One region of the Microbacterium sp. ZKA21 genome, then DNA from elsewhere that is predicted to be linked to it. Evidence: predicted binding sites of a transcription regulator. Region 1 holds the regulator's gene; each other region holds the start of a gene.

Region 1 (7,836 bases):
TCGGCGATCAGCGGGATCAGGACGCGCGCCGAACGGAACGCGTCGACGACCTCGGCCTGACTGCCGGCTCCCGCACGGAAGCGCAGCAGTGCAGCGAGCAGCGCCGGGTCGGCTGACCCGTCGTCCGCGGCGTGCGGGTTGGACTCGAAGCTGCGCCCCGCCCAGGGAACACCGGCCGAATCGCCTGCGTCCGGGTGATCGCAGGAATCAGTCTCCCGCGACATCCAGTGCCTCTGCCAGCGTGAACGCGCCGGCGTAGAGAGCCTTGCCGACGATCGCACCCTCGACACCCAGCGGCACGAGCTCGCGCAGAGCCGCGATGTCATCGAGGCTCGAGATGCCGCCGGAGGCGACGACGGGCTTCGGGGTGCGCGAGGTGACCTCGCGCAGCAGTTCGAGGTTCGGGCCGCGCAGCGTGCCGTCCTTGGTCACGTCGGTGACGACGTAGCGGCTGCAGCCGGCCTCTTCCAGACGGTCGAGCACTTCCCAGAGGTTTCCGCCCTCTTCGGTCCAGCCGCGTGCTGCCAGCGTCGTGCCGCGGACGTCGAGCCCGACGGCCACCGCCTCGCCGTAGCGGCTGATCACGTCGGCCGCCCATTCCGGGTTCTCCAGAGCGGCCGTGCCGAGGTTGATGCGGGAAGCACCGGTCTCGAGCGCCGCCTCCAGACTCGCGTCATCGCGGATGCCGCCGGAGAGCTCCACGTTCACGCTGCGGAACTGCTTGATGACCTTGCGGAGGATGTTCGCGTTCGAGCCGCGCCCGAACGCGGCATCGAGGTCGACGAGGTGGATCCACTGGGCACCCTGGTCGACCCATTCAGCCGCCGCATCCAGCGGGTCGCCGTAGCTGGTCTCGCTGCCCGCCTCACCCTGGGTGAGACGCACCGCCTTGCCGCCGGCCACATCGACGGCCGGGAGAAGGGTCAGGCTGGGTGTTGACGCGAAGTCGTTCATGTCGTCCTCGGGTGGATGAATGTGCACCGTTCGCGGGCACGAGACACGAGACTAGTCCCGTCTGCGGCACGGTTCAAAACGATGACGCCCGCGTGACGGTGCGCGTCGTCCGCTCAGAGCGTTCCGACCCAGTTGCGCAGCAGCCGGATGCCGGCCTCGCCGGACTTCTCCGGGTGGAACTGGGTCGCGGACAGTGGCCCGTTCTCCACGGCGGCGAGGAAGGGCGAACCGTACGTCGTCCACGTCAGCGCGGGCTCGGGGAACGGCGGCATGACGTCGAGTTCCCAGTGCTGCGCGGCGAAGGAATGCACGAAGTAGAAGCGCTCCTCCTCGATACCACGAAAGAGCACGCTGCCCTCGTCCGGCGTCACCGTGTTCCAGCCCATGTGCGGCAGAACGGGCGCGTCGAGTTCGGTGACGGCACCAGGCCACTCCCCCAGGCCCTCGGTGTCGATGCCCCGTTCGACGCCGTGTTCGAACAGCACCTGCATTCCGACGCAGATCCCGAGCACAGGGCGACCGCCGGCGAGGCGGCGCTCGATGATCTCGTCACCGCCGTGGGCCGCAAGAGCCTCGCGCACGGCCGCGAACGCGCCGACGCCGGGCACGACGAGGCCGTCCGCCTCGAGCGCCTCGGCCCTGTTTCCGGTGAGCACGGCATCCGCGCCAGCGGCGATCAGCGCCTTGACTGCGGAGTGGACGTTGCCGGACTCGTAATCGAAGACGGCGACGCGAGGACGACTCACAGCGCGCCCTTGGTGGACGGGATGCCGGAGACCAGCGGGTCGAGCGCCTTGGCCTGGCGGAAGGCGCGCGCGAAGGCCTTGTACTCGGCCTCGGCGATGTGGTGCGGGTCGCGTCCGCCGAGCACGCGCACGTGGACGGTGAGCCCGGCGTTGAACGTGATCGCCTCGAAGGAGTGGCGCACGAGAGAGCCGGTGAAGTGTCCGCCGATGAGGTGGTGCTCGAAGCCGGCGGGCTCGCCGGAGTGCACGAGATACGGCCGACCGCTGATGTCGACGACGGCCTGAGCGAGCGCTTCGTCCAGCGGGACGAGCGCATCGCCGTAGCGGGAGATGCCGGACTTGTCGCCCAGCGCCTCACGGATCGCCTGACCCAGCACGATGGAGATGTCCTCGACGGTGTGGTGCGCATCGATGCCGGTGTCGCCGGACGCGCGCACGGTCAGGTCCGTCAGCGAGTGCTTCGCGAAAGCGGTCAGCATGTGATCGAAGAACGGCACCGACGTATCGATGTGGCTGATGCCGGAACCGTCCAGGTTCAGCTCGAGTTCGACGGACGACTCGGACGTGCTGCGGGTGCGGCTGGCGGTGCGGCTCATGAGGCCGATTCTATCGATGCCAGCGCGTCCAGGAACGCCGTCGTCTCGGCCTCGGTGCCTGCCGTGACGCGCAGGTGCCCTGCGATGCCCACATCCCGTACGAGAACCCCCCGGTCGTACAGCGCCTGCCAGGTCGCCTTCGGATCCACCACCCCGCCGAACAGGACGAAGTTCGACCAGGATTCGTGCGGCGCGTAGCCCAGCGCTTCGAGCGTCGCCGTGATCCGATCACGCTGCTCGACGATCTCGTCGACCATCGCGAGCATGGTGTCGGCGTTGCGCAATGCCGCGATCGCCGCGGCCTGGGTGAGAGCGCTCAGGTGATACGGCAACCGGACGAGGCGCAGAGCGTCGATGAAAGCCGGATCGGCCGCGAGATAGCCGACACGTGCACCCGCGAACGCAAACGCCTTGCTCATGGTCCGCGAGATCGCCAGACGCGGGCGACCCTCCAGAAGCGTCAGCGCTGACGGTTCATCGCGAGGGGCGAACTCCTGATAGGCCTCGTCGACGACGACGATGCCACGGGATGCTTCGTACACCGCCTCGACGACATCGAGGCCGAGCGGTGTGCCGGTCGGATTGTTCGGCGAGCACAGCAGGACGATGTCCGGTTCGACGGCCGCCACCTGTGCGGCGGCGTCGTCCGGCGTCACCGTGTAGTCCGGCTCGCGCTTGCCTGCGATCCATGTGGATCCGGTGCCCTGCGTGATGAGCGGATACATCGAGTACGTCGGGGCGAAACCGAAGGCGGTGCGCCCCGGTCCGCCGAAGGCCTGCGCAATGTGCTGCAGGACCTCGTTCGATCCGTTGCCCGCCCAGATCCGATCCGCCGACAGCCCGTGGCCCAGGTAGTCCGCGAAGCTCTCGCGCAACGTCGTGAACTCGCGATCCGGGTAGCGGTTCACGTCGCGAAGAGCGACCGCGATGTCGTCGAGGATGTCACTGGCGACGGCATCCGGAATCGGGTGCGTGTTCTCGTTGACGTTCAGCGCGACCGGAAGCGGCGCCTGCGGAGCGCCGTACGGGGTGAGGCCGCGCAGATCATCGCGGAGAGGAAGGTCATCGAGGGAGGTCACCCGCCCCATGCTACCGAGACGGCTCCACCGCCCGAGGCCGATATGACGAAGCGTCTCAACCCGCGTAGGCCGCCGGGATCGCCAGTTCTTCACCGATCATCAGCGTGCCGCCTTCGAGCAGGTTCAGCTTCTGCAGGCCGTCGACCACGTCACGCGGATCGGCACCGGGCGCGATCTCCTCCGCGATCGACCAGAGAGTGTCGCCGGGCATGACGGTGACCGTCTCGAACGACGAGGTCACTTCCTCACCACCGGCGTAGGCGGATCCGCCGCTGAGCGCCGCGAAGGCGAGACCGACCGCCAGGGGAAGCGCGGCGAGGGCGAGCAGGACGCGGCGACCCCGTGCCGTCAGACGCAGCCGGGTGACTGCCGCGGACGGACGGATGGACGGTGCGGTGACGCTGATGCTGCTCATGATCGCTGCTCCTCGTACTTCCTCTCCCGATCGGGAGACTTTGGCGTAGCGTTCGCATTCCCCACTCGGCCGGGAGTGGGGGATGCGAAGCTACGTACCGAATGTATCTTCGATTTCGAATGACTGTCAAGTCTTTTTCGAAACCGGATCGTCGAATCCTCCGACACGCTCGAACAGATCTTCCCCGCACGCGGAATCTCGGATACGGTTTCGCTAACGACACCTCACCACGGGCCTCCGACATCGATGCCGGACACCCGATCGGTCAACGAAGGAGCAGCCATGAGCGACGCATCAGCCCCCGGCACCGAGGCACCGCGCACTCGTCGACGCAAGAGCCTGAGCGCCAAGCAGATGGCGATCCTCGAAGTCATCCAGACGTCGATCGCGCGGCACGGCTATCCGCCGAGCATGCGCGAGATCGGCGACGCCGTCGGACTGAAGTCGCTCTCGAGCGTCACGCATCAGCTGGGCCAGCTCGAGCTCAGCGGCTACCTGCGCCGTGACCCGGGCAAGACGCGCGCCATGGAGGTGCTGATCGATCTGCCGGGCAGCGGCACCGAGAACCCGGCGGACACGGCTCCCCCCGTCGGCGACGCAGCGCTCGTGCCCCTCGTCGGGCAGATCGCGGCCGGCGTGCCGATCACTGCAGAGCAGCAGGTCGAGGAGATCTTCCCCCTGCCGCGCCAGCTCGTGGGCAAGGGCGAGCTGTTCATGCTCAAGGTCAACGGCGAGTCGATGATCGATGCCGCCATCTGCGACGGCGACTGGGTCGTGGTGCGCACGCAGAACACGGCGGAGAACGGTGAGATCGTCGCCGCCATGCTCGATGACGAGGCCACGGTCAAGACCTTCCGACGCCGTGACGGCCACACCTGGCTGCTCCCGCGGAACTCCGCGTTCGAGCCGATCCCTGGCGACGACGCGACCGTGCTGGGCAAGGTCGTCGCGGTGCTGCGCGCGGTCTGATCCCCTTCGACAGCAGAGCGGCCTCTCCCGATCGGGAGAGGCCGCTCTGCTGTCCTGGTGCGATCAGATCGCCACTGACACGTCCTCGCGGACGCGGCGGGTGGCCTCGACGATGTTGCGCAGCGACTCGGTCGTCTCGTCGTACCCGCGGGTCTTCAGACCGCAGTCCGGGTTGACCCACAGCTGACGGTTCGGGATCTCGGCCGCCGCACGGCGCAGCAGCGCCTCGATCTCGTCCGTGGAGGGAACGCGCGGCGAGTGGATGTCGTAGACACCCGGCCCGATGCCGTGGTCGAAACCGGAATCGACGATGTCGTCCACGACGTCCATCCGGCTGCGTGCCGCCTCGATCGACGTGACGTCGGCATCCAGCGCCCGGATCGCGTCGATCACGACGCCGAACTCCGAGTAGCAGAGGTGGGTGTGGATCTGGGTCGCCGCGACCGCTCCGCCGGTGGCGAGGCGGAACGAGTCCACCGACCACTTCAGGTACGCGGCCTGGTCCGCCTGCTTGAGCGGCAGCAGCTCGCGCAGCGCGGGCTCGTCGACCTGGATGATCTCGATGCCGGCCTTCTCGAGATCGGTGATCTCCTCGCGCAGCGCGAGGGCGACCTGGTTGGCCGTCTCGCCGAGCGGCTGGTCGTCGCGCACGAACGACCAGGCGAGGATCGTGACGGGTCCCGTGAGCATGCCCTTCATGTGCTTGGCCGTGCGGGACTGGGCGTAGGTCGACCAGTCCACCGTGATCGGCGCGGGACGGGACACATCGCCCCACAGGATCGACGGGCGGGTGGCGCGCGATCCGTACGACTGCACCCAGCCGTTCTCCGTGACCGCGAATCCGTCCAGGTTCTCGGCGAAGTACTGCACCATGTCGTTGCGCTCGGGCTCGCCGTGCACGAGGACGTCGAGGCCGAGGTCCTCCTGCAACGCCACGACGCTGTCGATCTCCGCACGCAGGAACTCCTGGTACTCCGCCTCGGTGATCTCGCCGCGCGTGAAGCGCGCACGCGCACGGCGGATGTCACCGGTCTGCGGGAACGAACCGATAGTCGTCAGCGGGAGCGCGGGGAGGCCGAGGGCCTCTTCCTGCGCCGCCTCGCGCTCCGCGTAGGAGACGCGCGAGAAGTCGGCATCCGACAGGGTGCGGGCGCGCACGCCGCCGTCGCGGACTCCTGGTGCCGACAGGCGGTCCGCCAGAGCCGCGGATGCCGCGTCCAGCTCGTCCTGGATCGCCGCGCGTCCTTCGGCGAGACCGCGGGCCAGCGTGACCACCTGCGCGACCTTCTGGTCGGCGAAGGCGAGCCAGGAGACCAGACGACCGTCGAGCTGGTACTCGTCCGTGACGTCATGCGGCACATGCAGCAGCGAGGTCGAGGTCGAGGCCGCGATCCCTGCCGCACCGAGCGCCTTCAGCGCTTCGAGCCGGTCGAACGCCGCTGCGAGGTCGCCGCGCCAGATGTTGTGGCCGTCGATCACACCGCCGACGAGCACCTTGTCCGCAAGCCCTGCGGCGGCCGCGGGAACGGAGCCGCGGACCAGGTCGACGGCGATCGCCTCGACCGGTGCGGCGGACAGCACGGGGAAGGCGGCATCCAGCGACGCGTAGGGAGCAGCGACGAGGATCGCGGGACGCTCGGATGCCCCGCCGAGCACGGCGAGCGCGCGCTCCGCGGCAGCGGTGAGCTGCGCGGTCGACGCCGGCAGCGACTCGCTGACCAGGGCGGGCTCGTCGATCTGTACCCAGGCGGCACCGGCGGCCCGCAGACGCGCGAGCAGGTCGACGTAGACCGGGAGCACGTCCTCGAGGCGGGACAGCGGGTCGAAGCCCTCCGGCGCGTCATCCGAGGCCTTGGCCAGGGCGAGGAGCGTGACCGGCCCGACGATGGCAGGACGCGTCACGAATCCGGCAGCGGCGGCCTCGACGACCTCGCGGACGAGGCGGTCGCTGGAGAGCGAGAACGACGTCTCCGGACCGATCTCGGGCACGAGGTAGTGGTAGTTGGAGTCGAACCATTTGGTCATCTCCAGCGGCGCGCGGTCGCCTTCGCCGCGGGCGACGGTGAAGTACGCCGGGAGTCCGATGGTGCCGTCCGCGTCGCGCAGGTTCTCGAAACGCGCAGGGATCGCACCGACGGTGACCGCGGCATCCAGAACCTGGTCGTAGTACGAGAACGACTCGGGGATCGCGGAATCCGTGCGGCCCAGACCCAGCGATGCGAGGCGCTCGCGGGTCGCGGCGCGCAGCTCGGCGCTGGTCGCCTCGAGCTGCTGCTCGTCGATCCGCCCGGCCCAGAACGCCTCGACGGCCTTCTTCAGTTCGCGGCGGCGCCCGATGCGGGGGTAGCCGAGGATGGTGCCCTCGGGAAATGCAGTCATGGTCGGTCCTTTCAGGAGGGGTCTAGTGGTGAAGAGCGGGGAGGATGTCGGCCGACTCGAGGACGTTCAGGACCGTCTCGTGCTGGTTGAACGCATACAGGTGCACACCGGGTGCGCCGCCCGCGACGACCTCGCGGGCGAGCCGCGCGGCCCAGTCCACGCCGATCGCCCTGCGTCCCTCGACCGTCGGCTCGACCTCGAGGGCGACCTGGAGCTCGCCGGGGATCTCCTCGCCGGTGAGCTCGAGGACTCTGGTCAGGCGCGTGGGCGAGGTGATCGGCATGATCCCCGGGAGGATCGGAATCGTGACGCCGGCGCGGCGCGCGCGCTCGACGAACGCCAGGTAGTCGTCCGGGTGGAAGAACAGCTGCGTGATGGCGAAGGTCGCACCAGCCGCCTGCTTGGCCAGCAGCGCCTCGACATCCTGCGTGCGGTGCGCCGAGCGCGGATGCCCCTTCGGGAACGCCGCCACGGCGATGCTCACCTTCCGGCGCGGTCCGACGCGCGCGGCGCCGGGGATGCCCGGAACGGGCGACTCCTCGTACGGAGCGCGCTCCGCCTGCACCCGATCGATCAGCTGCACGAGCTGCGCGGCGCTCTCGAGGTCGCCGAGGAACGGCTCGTCCTGACCGGTCGGCGGATCGCCGCGGAGAGCGAGGAAGCTGCGGATGCCGGCATCCAGGAACTCGCGGATGAGC
Region 2 (7,836 bases), 240 kb from region 1:
GGCGTCGCCCGTGGTATCCCAGATGGATGTATGCCGACTGCCCGTCGGATTCGATTGCTTCTGACTCAGCCTCATCTCTTCCGCCGAGTGCCGGCGATCAAGACCGCTCTTGCGGCCGGTCCAGCTGCCGCGTTCGGCACCCGCACCCCGCACTGGTTCGGGGCCACCGGTGCGGACTCGATCGAGTACCTCAGCGTCGTCGGGCGTCAAGTCCAGCGCCCCCATGTGCATGCTTATGCCGGCGCCATGAGCGACGGTCGCGCATCGCAGGAGGGTGTCGACGAACTCGGGGGTCGGTGCTACCGCAACCCACGCTCATCGCCTCCGAAGATCATTGCGGTGAAGGTTCTGAGACTCAACCGGTCACGGCGTCTGCTCGTAGTGGTCACCTAGGATCTCTGCATGCGTGGACGTTCTCTGCTTGGTGTTTCCCTGATGGCGAGTGCGCTGGCAATGACCGCGTGTGCGCCCGTCCCGCCGGTCGGTGGTCCCGATCGTTCGGAAGCGGTTCCTGTTCCAGGTGGCACGTGCGACATCAGCTGGTGGCTCAGCCCGGCGATCGACGATCCGCCCGCGGAGGCGGGCCGCATTGCTGCCAAGGCTCTCGAAGATGCGAGGGTCAGCGATTCGCAATGGTCGGACTGGTACAGCCTCCTCGATGACGACCCTGACCTCGACTCCGTTCCTGAGATCAGGCTCCGGGGCTCGGCCTACCTCGAATCTGTACGGGAGGACGTGCGGGTAGCCCTCGACGAGGCTGGCTATCCCGATACGGAGCGAGTTATCGAAGTGTATTCAAGCCTCTCCTGCACTTGACGAGTTCGAGCGACGACGGCAATGACCTCTCTCCGTGGCCGCCGAACGCGCCCGGTAAGGCAGGTTGGCGGCCTCGGGCGGTCGCGTGCAGGGGCGCCGACTATGTCCCTGCCGAAATACCCTGAAAAACGGACCGTTCGACGTTTTCGGCATGCGAATCGAGGCCTCGGGCCGAAGCGCTCCAACGAAGAGGCTTCGTGAGTTTGGAGCCGTCTCGACCTCGCGCCGCTCGCGCCCTACGGCGGGGTCGGCTTTGTCTCATCAACCGCCGACTCCATACCCACCCTCGTATGTCGCGCGTCATCCGCCGACCCATTGGGGGAGGAGGGGGCGTGGGGTGCGCCATTTCTGTTCGGGGTCCCACCAGGCGGGTCCGCGGATTTGGGGTTTGCCGTCGACCATGCGGATGTGCCAGCCGGATTTGTCGATGGTGAGGTGGTGCCAGAAGCAGAGGGGGACGCCGTTGCTGGTGCAGGTGGGGCCGCCGTGGGAGTGCTCCTCGACGTGGTGGATATCGCACCAGGTGGCGGGGACGTGGCAGCTGGGGATGATGCACTCCTTGTCGCGCAGCACGATCGCTCGCCGCTGGTAGGCGTTGAAGAGGCGGTCGGTGGTCGTGATCCCCACGATGCGGCCCTCGTCGAACAGGACGCGTTGGATCATCCCCTGGCAGGTGATGTGGGAAGCGACCGAGACGGGGACGGGGGCGTCGATGCCGGCGATGTGCGCCCATCCGGTGCCGTGCGCGAAGTCGGATGCTTCGACTTGGACGACCAGGGTCGGGGCTGCCCCGCCCAACGTGGGCATCTCGTCGTGGCGGGCTGCGATCGAGAGCGCTGCGGCGAGGGCGTCGTGCTGCTTCTGCGGCCTGGTGCGGGAATCGATCACGTGGCGGGGGTCGGAGTTGAACGGGTCCTCCGGTGCTCCGCACCCACCCGCCAGGTCATCGCCCGCACCCGCACCGGCACCGGCACCGGCACCGGCACCTGCACCGGCACCGAGTCCGGCGTCGTCGGTACTGCCTGTGAAGGCGACGCCGAGGTCGGCGGGGCCGGTGGTTCTGGGGTTGGTCTGCGCGTCGATGATGAGTTTCAGCTGCGCGTAGACCTCGGGCAGCAGGGCGCCTCGGATCGGGTAGACGCCGTCGCGGAGCCGCCCGAATGTGAGTGACCGGTTCACCGCGGCCTGCGCCTCGGACGGTGCAGATCCGTCCGGGTCGAGATAGGTGGCGATCAGTTGCGCGTACTGGCGCAGGTCGTCCGGCGTCGCCGCCGGACCCGCCTCGGCCCGACGGGCCTCGGCCGCGTCCGCCTCCGCCCCGTCGGTCTCGGCATCCGCGCCGCTGGGGTCCGTGACGGTGTCGTCGATGCCGCGGGCGCAGTCCGCCAACGCGGCATCGGCTCGCAACCGATCCGTCCCGTCGATCCGGCCCCTCGTCCGGTCGATCGGATCGATCGCGGCCAACAGTCCCGCGATCCCGACCACCCCGTCCAGCAGTGCCTCCCGCAGCGCGGGCCACCGGGCCGGCAGTCGGGCCCCGGTCGTGATCTCCGCATTCCGGTGCACCGCGTCCGCGGCCTTCACGACCCGCGACGCCCCGGACGCGTCGACCCGCAGCACCCGCTGCAGCAACTCGTTCATGTTCCGGCATCCGAACACCGCCGGGAACGTCGGCACCCCCGACCCCGCCGGACGCCCATCCACGCACGCGACCGTCTCGGTCACCAGCGCATCCAACCGGCGCTGCGCCTCACCCGCGAGCCGCAGCACATCCAGCTTCTCCGCATCCGACATCCCGTCCAACCCGGACGAACGCACCGCGGACTCGATCGACCCATCCAGGTCGGAGACGACCCTTCCGAGAACTGCCGCGGTGCTGTTCATAACTACTATTGAATACCCCGCCATCGACACTCAACCATAGAACAGATGATCTGTGGATAACTTCCGACACCGGGCTCCTGCTGTAACGTTCTGTGTCATGTCGAGTCCTGAATCAGACAGGTCAGGGGCTGTCGTTCACACCGCCAGCCCCATGATCCGCTGAAACGACGCCCGCCTTCCGAGCGGGCGCGATGCGGCGTACTCCGGTTGCCGGCCGTGGTGACGAGAAGAACCCTTTCCTGATCTCTCACCTCGGAGTACTCGATGCCTTTTCCCCTCTATCTGCTCGCCCTGGCGGTCTTCGTCATGGGCACCTCGGAGTTCATGCTCGCGGGGCTGATCCCCGCAGCAGCAGCCGACCTCGACGTCACGATCGGCGTCGCAGGGTTGCTGACCTCGGCGTTCGCCGTCGGCATGGTCATCGGCGCGCCGCTCATGGCAGCCTTCGCGCGTCGGTGGCCACCGCGGCTCACCCTGCTCGTATGCCTGCTCGCCTTCGCCGGATGCCATGTGATCGGCGCCCTGACGCCGGATTTCTCCGTCCTGCTCATCAGCCGCGCGCTCAGCGCCGTGGCGACTGCCGGATTCCTGGCGGTCGCACTGAGCACGGCGACCGCGCTGGTGGCACCCGATCGGAAAGGACGCGCGCTGTCGATCCTGCTCGCCGGCACGACGATCGCCACCGTCGCCGGTGTTCCGGCCGGTGCGCTCCTCGGTGAGGTGCTGGGCTGGCGTGCGACGTTCTGGGCGATCGCGCTGCTGTGCGTTCCCGCCGCTCTCGGAGTGCTCTTCGGCATCCCGGACGGGCGCCGGGCGCACGGCCTCGGCACGCCGACGCTCCGCGCCGAGCTCGGCGTGCTGGCCTCGCCGCCGCTCATCCTCGCGATGGTGCTCGGCGCGATGATCAACGGCGGCACGTTCGCGGTGCTGACCTACCTCGCCCCCGTCGCGACCGAGACCGCAGGGCTGCCCGATGCGTGGGTGCCCGTCGTCCTGGTGGTGTTCGGCAGCGGATCGTTCCTCGGCGTCACCATCGCCGGGCGGCTGTCGGATCGCCGGCCGGGTCTCGTGCTGGCCGTCGGGGCACCACTGCTCCTGGTCGGCTGGGTCGTGCTGGCGTCGACGGCCGGCTGTCCGGCGTCGCTGATCGCGATCATCTTCGTTCAGGGGATGCTGTCGTTCGGCGTCGGCAGCACTCTGATCGCGCGGGTGCTGTACGCCGCGTCGGATGCGCCGACCATGGGCGGCTCCTACGCCACCGCCGCGCTGAACATCGGTGCCGCGGCGGGACCCGTTCTCGGTGCGGTCGCGCTCGCCGGCTGGCGGGTTCCGACCGCGCCGATCTGGGTCGCCGGGATGCTGGTCGCGACCGCCCTGATCCTCCTGGGTGCGACGCGATCCGCGCGCAGAGCGAATCCATCCCGCCGGCGACGCGGTGACGCGGTGATGCGGTGACACCGTGGCGGTGACGCGGTGACACCGGGCCGGCTCGTCGCGGCGGCGCCTCACGCGCCGTCGCGACCCGCCGATCCCCACGCCTCGAGAATCCCCACCAGCACCCGTGCAGATTCCTCCGGCGCATCCCACGTGACGATGTGCCCGGCATCCGGGACCACGTGCTCCAGGACGCCCTCCGCCCGAGCCCACGCAGGCATCGCCGTCGCGATGTTCCCGGTGCGATCCTGTGCGCCGCGCACCAGCGCGAGCGGCACGGGAGTGCGGTACTCCGGATCGGGATCCACGAACGACACGGTGGCACGCCAGACATCCAGGAACACCGGCTTGGGCATCCGTGCGAACGTCGCCTCCGTGCGCGCGATCGCGTCCGATGTGACGGCGGAGGCCCGCGCCATCAGGCCGGGGAGCCGGTGCGCGGGGACCAGCGCCAGCGACGGCGCCGCCAGCCGCAGGGCGAGGCGCTCCCACCACGCGAGCGGGCCGGCATTCCACGTCGAATCCATCACGATCAGTCCTGCCGCGCGCTGCGGATGCGCACGCACGAACGCCTGCGCGAGGTTGCCCCCGAGCGAGTGCCCCACCAGCACGGCCCGGTCGATTCCGCAAGCGTCCAGCAGAGCCGTCAGGTCCTCGAGTGCGACGGACGCCGTGAAGCGGGTCCCCGCCGGCAGCATCGATTCGCCGTGAGCGGGCAGATCCCAGGCGATGACCCGGAACCCCGCACCCGTGAGTGCCGCCGCCTGTTCCGCGAACATGCTCCGGTCCATCCCAGCGCCATGGCACAGCACCACTGGAGGGCCGGCCCCGCCGGAATCCTCGAACGCGATCTCCGCGCGCCCGCGCGCGAGTCGCCGCACGGCCGTCATCCGTCCACCAGCGCGAACAGCGCCTCAGGCGCCCCGGCCGGGAACAGCGGACGCACGCCGTCCCGCAGATCCTCGATGGGCACCCACCGCACGGGCGATCCCTCGTCGAGGATGTGCAACTCGGCATCCAGCGGCAGCGCATCCAGCGCAGCGCACTCGACGGCGAAGACGTGCGCGACTTCGTGTCCTGGCGAACTCTCGTAGGTGAAGATGTTCTCCGTCACAGTCAGCACACGGGAGCCGTCGAGCACGACGCCCAGCTCCTCCAGGAACTCTCGCCGCAGCGCCTCGTCCGCCCGCTCTCCGAACTCGATGCCACCGCCGATCGCACGATAGAAGTCCTGTCCTTTCGAGACGTCCCGACCGGACAGGACCAGGACATGACCCTCCTTCACGGGCAGACCGACGCTGATGTTGCGGATGGCAGGCATACCAAGACCCTACGGCCCCGAACTCTCGCCCCGGCTGGTCCAGGGGAATACCCTGGCGTCGACGGACGCTGTGTCCTGAGCACGTTCGCGGACCGTCACGCGGCGACAGAGGTGGTGGTTCAGATGGAAGGTCTCGAGATCACAGTCCTGCTCGGGCTGACGATCCTGGTGGGCACGATGCTCGCGCCGCGACTGCGCCTGGCGCTGCCGCTGCTCCTGGTGGTCTTCGGGCTGCTGCTCGGCTTCGTCCCTGCGCTGCGCGAAGTGCAGCTGCCGCCGGAGACCGTGCTGCTGCTGTTCCTGCCCGTGATGCTCTTCTGGGAGAGCCTCACGACCTCGCTGCGATCGATCCGTCGCGACTTCCGCTACATCCTGCCCATGAGCACGCTGCTCGTGGTCGCCTCGGCGTTCGCGGTCGCCGGCATCGCCGTGCTGTTCGGGATGCCGTGGGAGATCGCCCTCATCCTCGGAGCCGCCGTCGCGCCACCGGATGCCACAGCCGTGGCCGCTCTCGGTCGGCTGCTCCCGCGACGCAGCTTCATGAAGCTGAAGGCCGAGAGCCTCACCAACGACGGCACGGCCCTCGTCCTGTACGCCATCGCGGTGTCGCTCGCGGTCGGCGGCCAGGTGACGCCGCTGTCGGTCACCTGGACGGTCCTCGTCTCGTACGTCGGGGGCATCGCGACCGGCGTCGCGGTCGCCGCGGCCGCCTGGCTGCTGCTGCGACGCGTGCGCACGACGATCACCATCAACGTCGCCCTGCTGCTGGTGCCGTTCACCGCCTTCCTGATCGCCGAGATGATGCACGCCTCGGGCGTGCTCGCCGTCGTCGTGGCGGGGCTCATCGCGGCCTACATCAGCCCGCAGATCAGCACCGCGGCCTCGCGCAGGCAGGCGGAGGCGGTCTGGCCGTTCGGCGTGTTCCTGCTCAACGGCGCCCTGTTCGTGCTCATCGGGCTCGAGGTGCAGTGGGTGGTCCACGAGACATCGCTGCGCGAAGTGGGCAGACTCGTGCTGATCACGCTGGTCGTCTGGGCGACCCTGTTGATCGTGCGGTTCCTCTTCCAGCTGCTCTCCGTGCCCTTCCAGCGTCTGGGCGGCGGCGCCGTGCACCCGCGCGGCCTGCGCACGCGGGCGCAGGTCGTCAGCACTGTGGCCGGGATGCGGGGAGCGGTGTCCCTGGCCATCGCCCTGTCCGTTCCGCTGACGACGTCGACGGGCGCACCCCTCGAAGGGCGCAACGAGGTCATCTTCGTCACCGCCGGAGTGATCCTGCTCAGCCTCCTCGTGCAGGGGCCGCTCCTTCCGGCCATCGTGCGCTGGGCCGGTTTCCCGGTGGATCACGCCGAGGACGAGGAGTACGAACTCGCCGAGCGCGCGATCTCCGGCGCCGCAATGTCCGCCCTCGACGCCCTCGCCGCCGAACACGGCATCAGCGATGACGTCCGCGATCGGATCCGGCGCGACGGGTACGAGGCCCTGGAGCTCGCCAACGCCAAGTCGATGGCGAGGGAGCGTGCGCTCATCGACGCCGAGGTGGGCGCGATGGAAGAGCTGCTGGACGCGCCGGACCCGCTCGCTGCGCCCCGGGCGACCGAGGCCGAGGAGGGCAGAGCCGACCTCGAGCCGACCGGAGCGGCGGCCGCAGCGCCGCGCGACGGCGCGATCCTGCAGATGGTGGCGGCATCGGCCCAGGTCGATCTCGTGCAGCGCTCGCCGCTCGTGCGGCACGAGGAGTACTCCCGCCTGAAGCTCGTTCTGCTCGATCACAAGCGCGAAGTGCTGCTGAGCCTGCGCCGCTCCGGGACGGTCGATGACGTCGTCGTGCGCCGCATCGCGGCGCGCCTCGATCTGGAACAAGTGCGGCTGCAGGGCATCGAGGACATCGACTGAGCAGACGAACGGGCATGACACGCGTCATGCCCGACTGATGACATCGCCCTCCGGCATCCAGGCTCGACGCACAGCCAGGCTGGAGGCATGAACACGATCACGCAGGCGCAGCCCGCGACGACCAGCACCTCCGCCGGCGCGATCATCGACATCGCAGGACTCCGCCGTCATTTCGGGCACGGTGACCGTCGCGTCCAGGCCGTCGACGACGTCACGCTCCGCATCTCGCGCGGCGAGGTGGTGGCACTGCTCGGGCCGAACGGCGCGGGTAAGACGACCACTCTCGACATCCTGCTGGGGCTCTCCGACCCCAGCGAGGGCACGGTGCGCGTGCTCGGCGAGCGTCCTGGGCAGGCCACGGCACGGGGCGCGATCGCCGCCGTGCTGCAGACCGGCGGCCTGCTGTCCGACCTGACCGTGCGGGAGACGGTGAGCCTCGTGGCATCCCTGTACGGCCGCGCTGCGCTCGCCCGTGTGCCGGAGGTGCT
Region 3 (7,836 bases), on a different contig from region 1:
GCGGGCGTTGAGGACGAACGGCACGCCCTCGGCCTCACCGGCGGCGACGATCGCCGCGACGTTCGCCACGGACTCGTCGAGCGGCTTCAGGCGATCCTCGATGTTCGCGCCCACCGCTCCCGCGGCGATCGCGAGCCGCGTGGTCTCGCCGGCATCCCCGTAGCCGTCGTCCAGGTCGGCGGAGACGGGCAGATCGACGGCTGCGGCGATGCGCGACACCATGTCGAGCATGAGTTCGCGCGGGATGGTGCCGTCGGCGTAGCCGAAGGTCGCGGCGATCGAATGCCCGGCCGTGGCGAGGGCTTTGGTCTCGGGGAGGGCGGCGACGGCCTGGGCGGACACGACGTCCCAGACGTTCACGACGCGGAGGATCTCCGGCGCCCGGTGCAGATCGATGAGGGTCTGAGCTTTCTCGGCAAGAGTCATGATCACACGCTAATCCCCCCTGGAGTCGGTGGCCCTGGTTAGTCTCGATTCATGCCTCAGCGTCGTGCCCATGTCGCCCCGTCCGCTGCTCAGAGCGAATTGGCCCAGGCCCTGACGGCGTTGCGCGCGTCGCTGGATGCCCCCGTGGAGTTCTCGCCGGAGGCGGTGGCCGAGGCATCCGCTGTCTCTCCCGCGCCCCCGGAGCTCGACCTGCGGGATGTTCCGTTCGCGACCCTTGATCCGCAGGGGTCGAAGGATCTGGATCAGGCTTTCCATCTCGCTCGCTCGGGCTCCGGGTTCGAGGTGCGCTACGCGATCGCCGACGTTCCGTCGTTCGTGACGGCGGGTGGTGCGTTGGATGCTGCGGCCCGCGAGCGCGGCCAGACGCTGTATGCGGCCGACGGATCGATCCCGCTGCATCCGCGCCTGCTCAGCGAGGATCGCGCCTCTCTGCTGCCGGACGTCGAGCGACCAGCGCTGGTGTGGACGTTCGCGTTGGCTGCCGACGGAGCCGTCGCGGATTTCCAGCTGGAGCGGGCACTGATCCGCTCGCGCGCACAGCTCGAGTACGCCTCTCTGCAGCGGGCTCTGGATGCCGGGGAGGAGACACCGGGGACTCTGCTGCGCGAGATCGGCGAGTTGCGCATCGAGCAGGAGCGCCTGCGCGGCGGAGCGAGCCTCAACCTGCCGGATGAAGAGGTCATCCGGGCCGAGGACGGCACGTACGAGATCGAACGCCGCCGACCACTGCCGGTCGAGGAGTGGAACGCGCAGCTGTCGCTGATGACCGGCATGGCCGCGGCATCCCTCATGCTGGAGGCGAAAGTGGGCGTGCTGCGGACCATGCCGCAGCCGGACGAGAAGTCGTTCGCCGCGTTCCGGCGGCAGACCGAAGCACTGGGGCGGCCGTGGACGACGGGGACGTACGGCGAGTATCTGCGCGGCCTCGACCGTGCAGACCCGCTGACGCTGCCGGTGCTCGAGGCGGCGGCGATGCTGTTCCGCGGGGCGGGATACGTCGTGTTCGACGGCAACGCTCCTGCGGATGCCGAACAGGCTGCCATCGCCGCACCCTACGCTCACGCGACTGCTCCCCTGCGCCGGCTCGTGGACCGCTGGTCGCTGGCGATCTGTCTCGCGGTCGCATCGGGCGCGGAAGTTCCGGCGTGGGCGCGCGAATCGCTGCCCCAGCTGCCGGGGCTCATGCAGGCGTCGTCGCAACGGGCGTCGAAGCTGAACTCCGCGACGATCAACTGCGTCGAGGCGGCGCTGATGACGCCATTCGTCGGCTCGCGGATCGAGGCGAACGTGATCGAGCTCCGCGATGGCGGCCGAGGCACGATTCAGATCGCGGATCCGGCGGTGACGGCATCCGCTCCGGTGCCGGACGGAGTTGCACCAGGTGATGTCGTGTCTCTTCAGGTCGTGCGTGCCGACATCGCGAAGGGGGAAGTCGAGTTCGCCCTGTGAGCTGCTGGACCTCAGAATGCGAAGCCGTGCGGCAACTGCAGCGCGACGCGAAGCCGACGCGCATAGGCGGCGCGTTCTGCGCCCGGTACCCATGACGCATCGTCGTGCCGCTGGTACAACCGGTCGTCGTGGAAGCGCGGGAAGACGTGGACGTGCAGATGCCACACGTCCTGCCCACCGGCGGGTTCGTTGTGCTGCCGGAGCGAGACGCCGTCGCATCCGTACGCGTCGCGGATGCCGCGCGCGACGATCTGGGTCAGCGACCACACATCGGCAGCATCCTCCGGGGCGAGGTCGTACAGGTTCTCGACGTGGACGCGCGGGATCACCAGCGCTGCGCCGGGGTTGCCCGGCCACCATTTCGGAGCGATGCGCGCATATGCCCGTTCCGTGACCGCCACGACGTCCGTGGCCTGGTTGCGCTCATCGAACTCGCCGTACTGAAGGCGGCAGAACGGGCACGAGTAGCCAGGAGGTTCGTGAGAGACGGGTTGCATCGCTCAGTCCTCGCCGAGGAGGTTCGCGATCATCCGGTGCCCCTGCGCCTCGAACTCTTCGTCTCCGACCTGATAGGCCCATGCCGCCGTACCGACGGCCTCGAGCGTGCGCAGCGCAAGCCAATGGCCCTCGGATCCACGGCGGGGGTCGTCACCGTATCCCTCGAAGAACGCGCGCTCGCAATCGGGAGCGACTCTCCATTGCTGGGCATCCAACCGCACGAGATCGGATGCCCGGCTGCGGAACGCGAATCGGCCGAAGTCGATCACTCTGAACTCGCCGTGGTCGATCAGCCAGTTCCGCGGCTGCCAGTCGCCGTGGGTGGGCACCAGCTCGACGGCACCGGGTGCGAGTCCTTCGAGCAGCGAATCCACCCGTGCAACGGTCTGCGGGGCGATCCGGTGCTCGGACGCGAGTGCGCGCTGCACCCGTTCGACCAGTCGTTCATCCCCGACGCGCGACGCCTGGTCGTGAAACGAACGCAGCAGTTCGCCTGCACGGCGGTGCACGTTCGGGTCGACTGCCGCGGGCATCTTGTCGATCAGGTGTCCAGGCATCCAATCCGTGACGAAGATCCGATGCGTGCGCGATGCGTGCCGAACACGCGTAGCGACGCCGCCAGCTGTCCAGATCGATGTCCACCCGTCGTGCGCATCGAGCTCACGTCCGATGTGATGGTTCGTCGGTCCCCCGGCCTTGACGACCAGCCGCTCGCCGCCATGCTCGACCTCGAGAACGTAAGACTCGGTCTGGCCCCAGCTGTGGTCCGCGATAACCGTGGCGCCCGGAATCCATTCGTCCAGCTCCGCTCGTTGCGCAGTGCTCAACCGCGCGAGATCACTGACCGAGAGCTCATCAGGGTTCATGTCGGGCTCGAGACCGTTGAGGTGCATCGAGTCAGTCAAGCACGGCGTCGGCCGAGACGAGGATGTGCGCCACGGCAGCAGGGACATCGACTGCCGTGATCGTCGCGATGGATGCCGGTGTGTCTGCGTCCCCGCCGGCGATCCACGCCGTCCGCAAACCTGCAGCCGCTCCCCCCGCGACGTCGGATTCATGGCCGTCGCCGACCATCCAGCCGCGGAGCGGGACACCCAGCCGACGGGCGGCCAGCGCGAAGATCGCAGGATCCGGCTTGCGGACGCCGGCCTCGGCGGAGATCACCCAGCCGTCGACCGCCTCCGCCAATCCGGTTCGGAGGACCTTCCCCTCCTGGTTGTCGACCTCGCCGTTGGTGACGATCCCGATCGTCCATCCTGCTGCGCGCAGCGCGGAGAGGGAGTCGAGAACGTCGTCCGTGCAGGTCACCAGTTCCGGCATGCGACGTCGATAGTCGGCCCAGATCCGGAGCGGGTCGTCGTCAAGTCCGAGTTCGTCGGCGATCTCGCGGAACGCCTGCTCCTTCGAGCGCCGTTGCGCCAGCTTCGCGGCCACTCCGCTGATCTGATCCGTGGTCAGCGAATGCATCGAACCGAACTCAGCCGCCCACTGCGATGCCGCCGACGCCTGATCGATGAGTGTCCCGTCGAGGTCGAACAGCGCAAGCGGCATGGCGCCATCGTAGCGAGAGCATCCGTTATGCATCCGTTATCGCAATCGGCCGAATTCGGGTCGAATAGAGCTTCGAATGTCGGTGGCCCCGAGCACCATGTGGGTATGAACTTCTTCACCGAGATCGACGCACGGGTCGCCACCCTGCGCTCGCTCCTGGGTGAGGATGCCGCGGCGGCCGACCTTCCGACGACGCTTCGATCGCTGTCCGACGACGAACTCGTCGACGCGATGCGCGCATCGGCGGCGCTGACGCGATGCATCGAGAAGGTGGCTGCCCTCGGCGCAGGCATCGCCGCCGCCCGCTCGACGCGCGAGTCCGGCCACAGCGGCCTCGCCCAGTCCCGCGGTCATCGCAATCCGGTCGGGCTCCTGCAGGAGGTCACCGGCGGAACGCGCACCGACGCAGCGCAGCGCATCCGGGTCGGTTCCGCGCTGCTCGAGGCGGATGCCGGAGCCGACGCGGCCGTCGATCAGGACGCAGATGCCGCGTGTGACGCGGGTGTCGATCAGGTTGATCCCTCGACCGATGCGCGTCCCCTCGGCGCCTGGCATGCGCCGGCTGACGCCGCTCTGCTGGCGGGACGCATCTCCGCCGCACAGCACGATGCGATTCTGCGTGGACTCGGCGAGCCGCGCGCGGCGTCGAGCACAGATGCCGACGCGCACGACGCATGGCTGATCGCAGCCGAGCAGCTCGTCGATGAAGCGGCGCATCGAACGGTCGAAGAGCTCGGTTCGTCCGCACGCACCCTGCGCGACATCCTCGACCCCGAGGGTGCTGAACGCCGCTTCCAGCAGCGCTTCGACGCCCGGTCATTCCGCCTGTGGACGGATCGTGACGGCATCCATCACGGCTCGACCACATACGATGACGAAGGCTTCGCACTGGTTCGGAGCATCAACGACGCCGCCCTCCGTCCGCGACTCGGCGGCCCCCGGTTCGTAGACGCGACCGAGAAGGATGCCGCGCAGGCGCTCGTCGATGACCCGCGCACCAACGATCAGCTGGCCTACGACCTCATGATCGATCTGGTCTCGGCAGGAGCGCGCGCCGAAGCCGTGACGGTTTTCGGCGTCAAGCAGGCCGGCGTGCGGCTCGTGCAGAAAGTCTCGCCGACCGGCGAACGCGGAGCAGTGCTCACCGAGGACGGCCTCATCGCACTGCCACGCGCGGCCGCCGACCAACGCCTCTGCGACACGGGAGCTCTCGTCATCACCGTCGACTCGTGCGGAAACCCGCTGCAGATCGGGCGAGAGCAGCGTCTCTTCACTCCCAAGCAGCGCGTCACCCTCGCGATCCGAGACGGCGGATGCCGGTGGCGGAACTGCGACCGCCCCGCGTCGTATTGCGAAGCGCATCACATCGATGAGTGGTCGGGCGGCGGTCGAACCGACGTGGAACGGGGCATCCTGCTGTGCCGCTTCCACCACATGCAGCTTCACCACGGCGGCTGGTGGGTGACGCGTGACGGGACAGGGGACTTCGTGCTGCATCACCCCGGCGGTGCGAGCTTCATACTGCCCCAGCGCATCGCCCTTCGATACGCGTTCGCGGACCTCGACCCTCCACCACGACGATTCACACCTGCGGCGTGAAGGGTTTGCGACGCGACGGCGTACGGCTCCGATACCGGCCGGACTGCGCCCGGCGCGGCCCGATGCTGAGGTGACGTCACGGCCAGCCGGATCCGACACGGGCCCATGGTTCGAAGCGCCCGCCCAGTGCCAGACGCGACCGGACGCGACATCCAGCAAGCCCGACACCGGCCAACGGTACGAAACACCCACCCCAGCGCCAGACGCGACAGTACGGTCCGTCACGATGTCTTGAGACATGCGTCCACGATGTCCCGAAACCAGACGGTGCCAGACGCCACCCGACGCGACATCTAACAAGCCCGACACCGGCCAACGGTGCGAAACGCCCACCCCGTTGCCACGCAACGCGACGGCCAACGTCTCGGACACCGGCCAGACGACTCGACGCTGCCCCGATGCGCCTTCGACGACGCCGACATGGACGTACCGTTCGTCTAGACGCCGCAGAACGGTCCGGACATGCAGGTCGGCGAATCCTCGCGCGTATCGGTCACCGCATTGACCGACAGCTTCCAGCGCGCCGGCCGGTGACGGAAACGGCTCCCCCGAGGATCCGACCCGCGCCGTCCATGTCCTCGCACTCCCGCGTCGACGGGTCCGTCCCCTGCGTCCGGAGTCCTTAGGCTCGAACCATGCCACCATCCGAGCGAACCGTCGTAGAAAAGGCCGTCTGCTACGTGATCGTCGACGAGCACCTGCTGGTGTTCACGCACGACGACGAACCCATGGACGTCACCGGCGTGCAGGTGCCTGCGGGGAGCATCCGCACCGGCGAGACCGCAGCCGACGCCGCCATCCGTGAGCTTCGGGAGGAGACAGGGCTGCACGGCCGCATCGTCCATGCACTCGGCGAAGCGGATTACGACCTCGCACCGATGCGCGACGAGATCGCCCACAGACATTTCTTCACGATGGCCGTCGATGACGTCGACATCGACGCGTCATGGCGCGGCGGCGAGAACGATCCGTCCGACGGCGGCGCACCCCGCACCTGGACATGCCGCTGGATTCCGATCACCCAGGCGCACGTCCTGGCAGGCGGACTGGGCGCGAAGCTCGGCGAAGCGACCAGGCAGGCCTAGACCGCCGGCATCGCCGACGTCCTCATCACGAGCAGCTGCGGATCCGAGAGATCCAACGACACTGCGATCGAGGCGAACTCGGAAAGGGACTGCACATGCGTCCCGCCGCACGGGATCGACGCGATGCCCTCCGGAAGCTCGCATTCCCAGCGGCGCATGTCGACGATCGTCGGACCGTCCGTCACGATGCGGCTCGCCGCATCGGATGCGACCCACTCGGCCAGCTGCGCGTTGATCTGCCGCTCGCGCTCCGCCAGCGACGCGGCGAATCCCTCGGTATCGAAGCCGGCGCGGCGCAGGCTCTTGCCGAGTCGATACTCGTCAACCGCCCCATCCTCGTGGATGCGACTCGTCTGGTTCGCCCGCCCTTCGAAGTCGGGGTGGCCGAGCGCGTCGGAACCCGGGTCCTTGCGCCACAGATCCGCCACCGCGAGATCGAGCGCGAGCGAGGCGAGATGGCACGCGGTATGACCACGACTGAGCGCCGCCCGCAGCCCGGCATCCGCGCGCAACGAGACCGCGACACCCGGCAGCAGCCACCCGGGCGCATCCGGCGCAGACAATCGATGTCCGACCTGCCACGCCCATCCTTCGGCACCCCGCTTCACCGGGATCTCGGCGCCGACGAACAGTGCACCGTCCTCATCCTCCGCCACCATCACCGCTTCGACGACGTCGACCGCATCCGCACCGGAGGCGATCGTCCCGGCATCCCCCGGCTGATCCGGCCAGGTGTGATCGACCGGATGGAACGGCGTCGCATCGGCGACGACGATCGCGCCGTCCACATGCGACCGGACGGCATGGACGATGCTGTCGCCTCCGATCGCGCCGGAAGCGAACGAGACGCTCGTGGAGACCGCCATCAGTGGTTCGGCGGAATCGTGAAGCTGGCCAGAAGGTCGCCGTCGACGACGAAGATGCCGTTCGACTCGCCGTTGAACACGCGACTCGACCAACCGAACGTCACACGCGTCGTGTCGCCGTCGGTCTCCGCGGTCAACAGCGTCATCCGCGCACCCGCACCGATCGCGTCGCTCCCGGCCCACCGATGCACGCCGTCACGGCCCCGCATCACACGACCCCAGTCATCGATGAAGCCGTCCTCCGTGAACGCCGCCACGAACGCGTCCGTGTCCGCGGCGTTGATCGCATCCACCATCGCCTTCACCGGCACGGGAACAGTCGGTTCAGACATCCTCGTCCT

The links. The regulator LexA, encoded in region 1, represses DNA repair genes until DNA is damaged. The targets are predictions, from matches to a motif close to TCGAACANNTGTTCGA.
Region 2: a site for LexA is predicted at 2,738-2,753, ahead of M2317_RS09970 (DUF222 domain-containing protein). Genes of this name have one in related genera too.
Region 3: a site for LexA is predicted at 4,006-4,021, ahead of M2317_RS01595 (HNH endonuclease signature motif containing protein). Genes of this name have one in related genera too.

What each region holds. Positions count from the first base shown of each region.
Region 1 is NZ_JBNPVV010000004.1:324,215-332,050, reverse strand. Features, by position in the region: gene M2317_RS11130 (SseB family protein) at 1-224, opposite strand, end outside; gene priA (bifunctional 1-(5-phosphoribosyl)-5-((5-phosphoribosylamino)methylideneamino)imidazole-4-carboxamide isomerase/phosphoribosylanthranilate isomerase PriA) at 208-954, opposite strand; gene hisH (imidazole glycerol phosphate synthase subunit HisH) at 1,068-1,700, opposite strand; gene hisB (imidazoleglycerol-phosphate dehydratase HisB) at 1,697-2,296, opposite strand; gene M2317_RS11110 (histidinol-phosphate transaminase) at 2,293-3,384, opposite strand; gene M2317_RS11105 (LysM peptidoglycan-binding domain-containing protein) at 3,431-3,790, opposite strand; gene lexA (transcriptional repressor LexA) at 4,073-4,759, shown strand; gene metE (5-methyltetrahydropteroyltriglutamate--homocysteine S-methyltransferase) at 4,823-7,138, opposite strand; gene M2317_RS11090 (methylenetetrahydrofolate reductase) at 7,161-7,836, opposite strand, start outside.
Region 2 is NZ_JBNPVV010000004.1:85,478-93,313, forward strand. Features, by position in the region: gene M2317_RS09965 (hypothetical protein) at 403-816, shown strand; gene M2317_RS09970 (DUF222 domain-containing protein) at 1,117-2,700, opposite strand; gene M2317_RS09975 (Cmx/CmrA family chloramphenicol efflux MFS transporter) at 2,965-4,155, shown strand; gene M2317_RS09980 (alpha/beta fold hydrolase) at 4,206-5,024, opposite strand; gene M2317_RS09985 (NUDIX domain-containing protein) at 5,021-5,455, opposite strand; gene M2317_RS09990 (Na+/H+ antiporter) at 5,579-7,348, shown strand; gene M2317_RS09995 (ABC transporter ATP-binding protein) at 7,436-7,836, shown strand, end outside.
Region 3 is NZ_JBNPVV010000001.1:300,477-308,312, forward strand. Features, by position in the region: gene M2317_RS01570 (isocitrate lyase/PEP mutase family protein) at 1-426, opposite strand, end outside; gene M2317_RS01575 (RNB domain-containing ribonuclease) at 478-1,896, shown strand; gene M2317_RS01580 (HIT family protein) at 1,908-2,393, opposite strand; gene M2317_RS01585 (phosphotransferase) at 2,397-3,287, opposite strand; gene M2317_RS01590 (HAD family hydrolase) at 3,292-3,945, opposite strand; gene M2317_RS01595 (HNH endonuclease signature motif containing protein) at 4,051-5,544, shown strand; gene M2317_RS01600 (NUDIX domain-containing protein) at 6,180-6,629, shown strand; gene M2317_RS01605 (hypothetical protein) at 6,626-7,495, opposite strand; gene M2317_RS01610 (nuclear transport factor 2 family protein) at 7,495-7,827, opposite strand.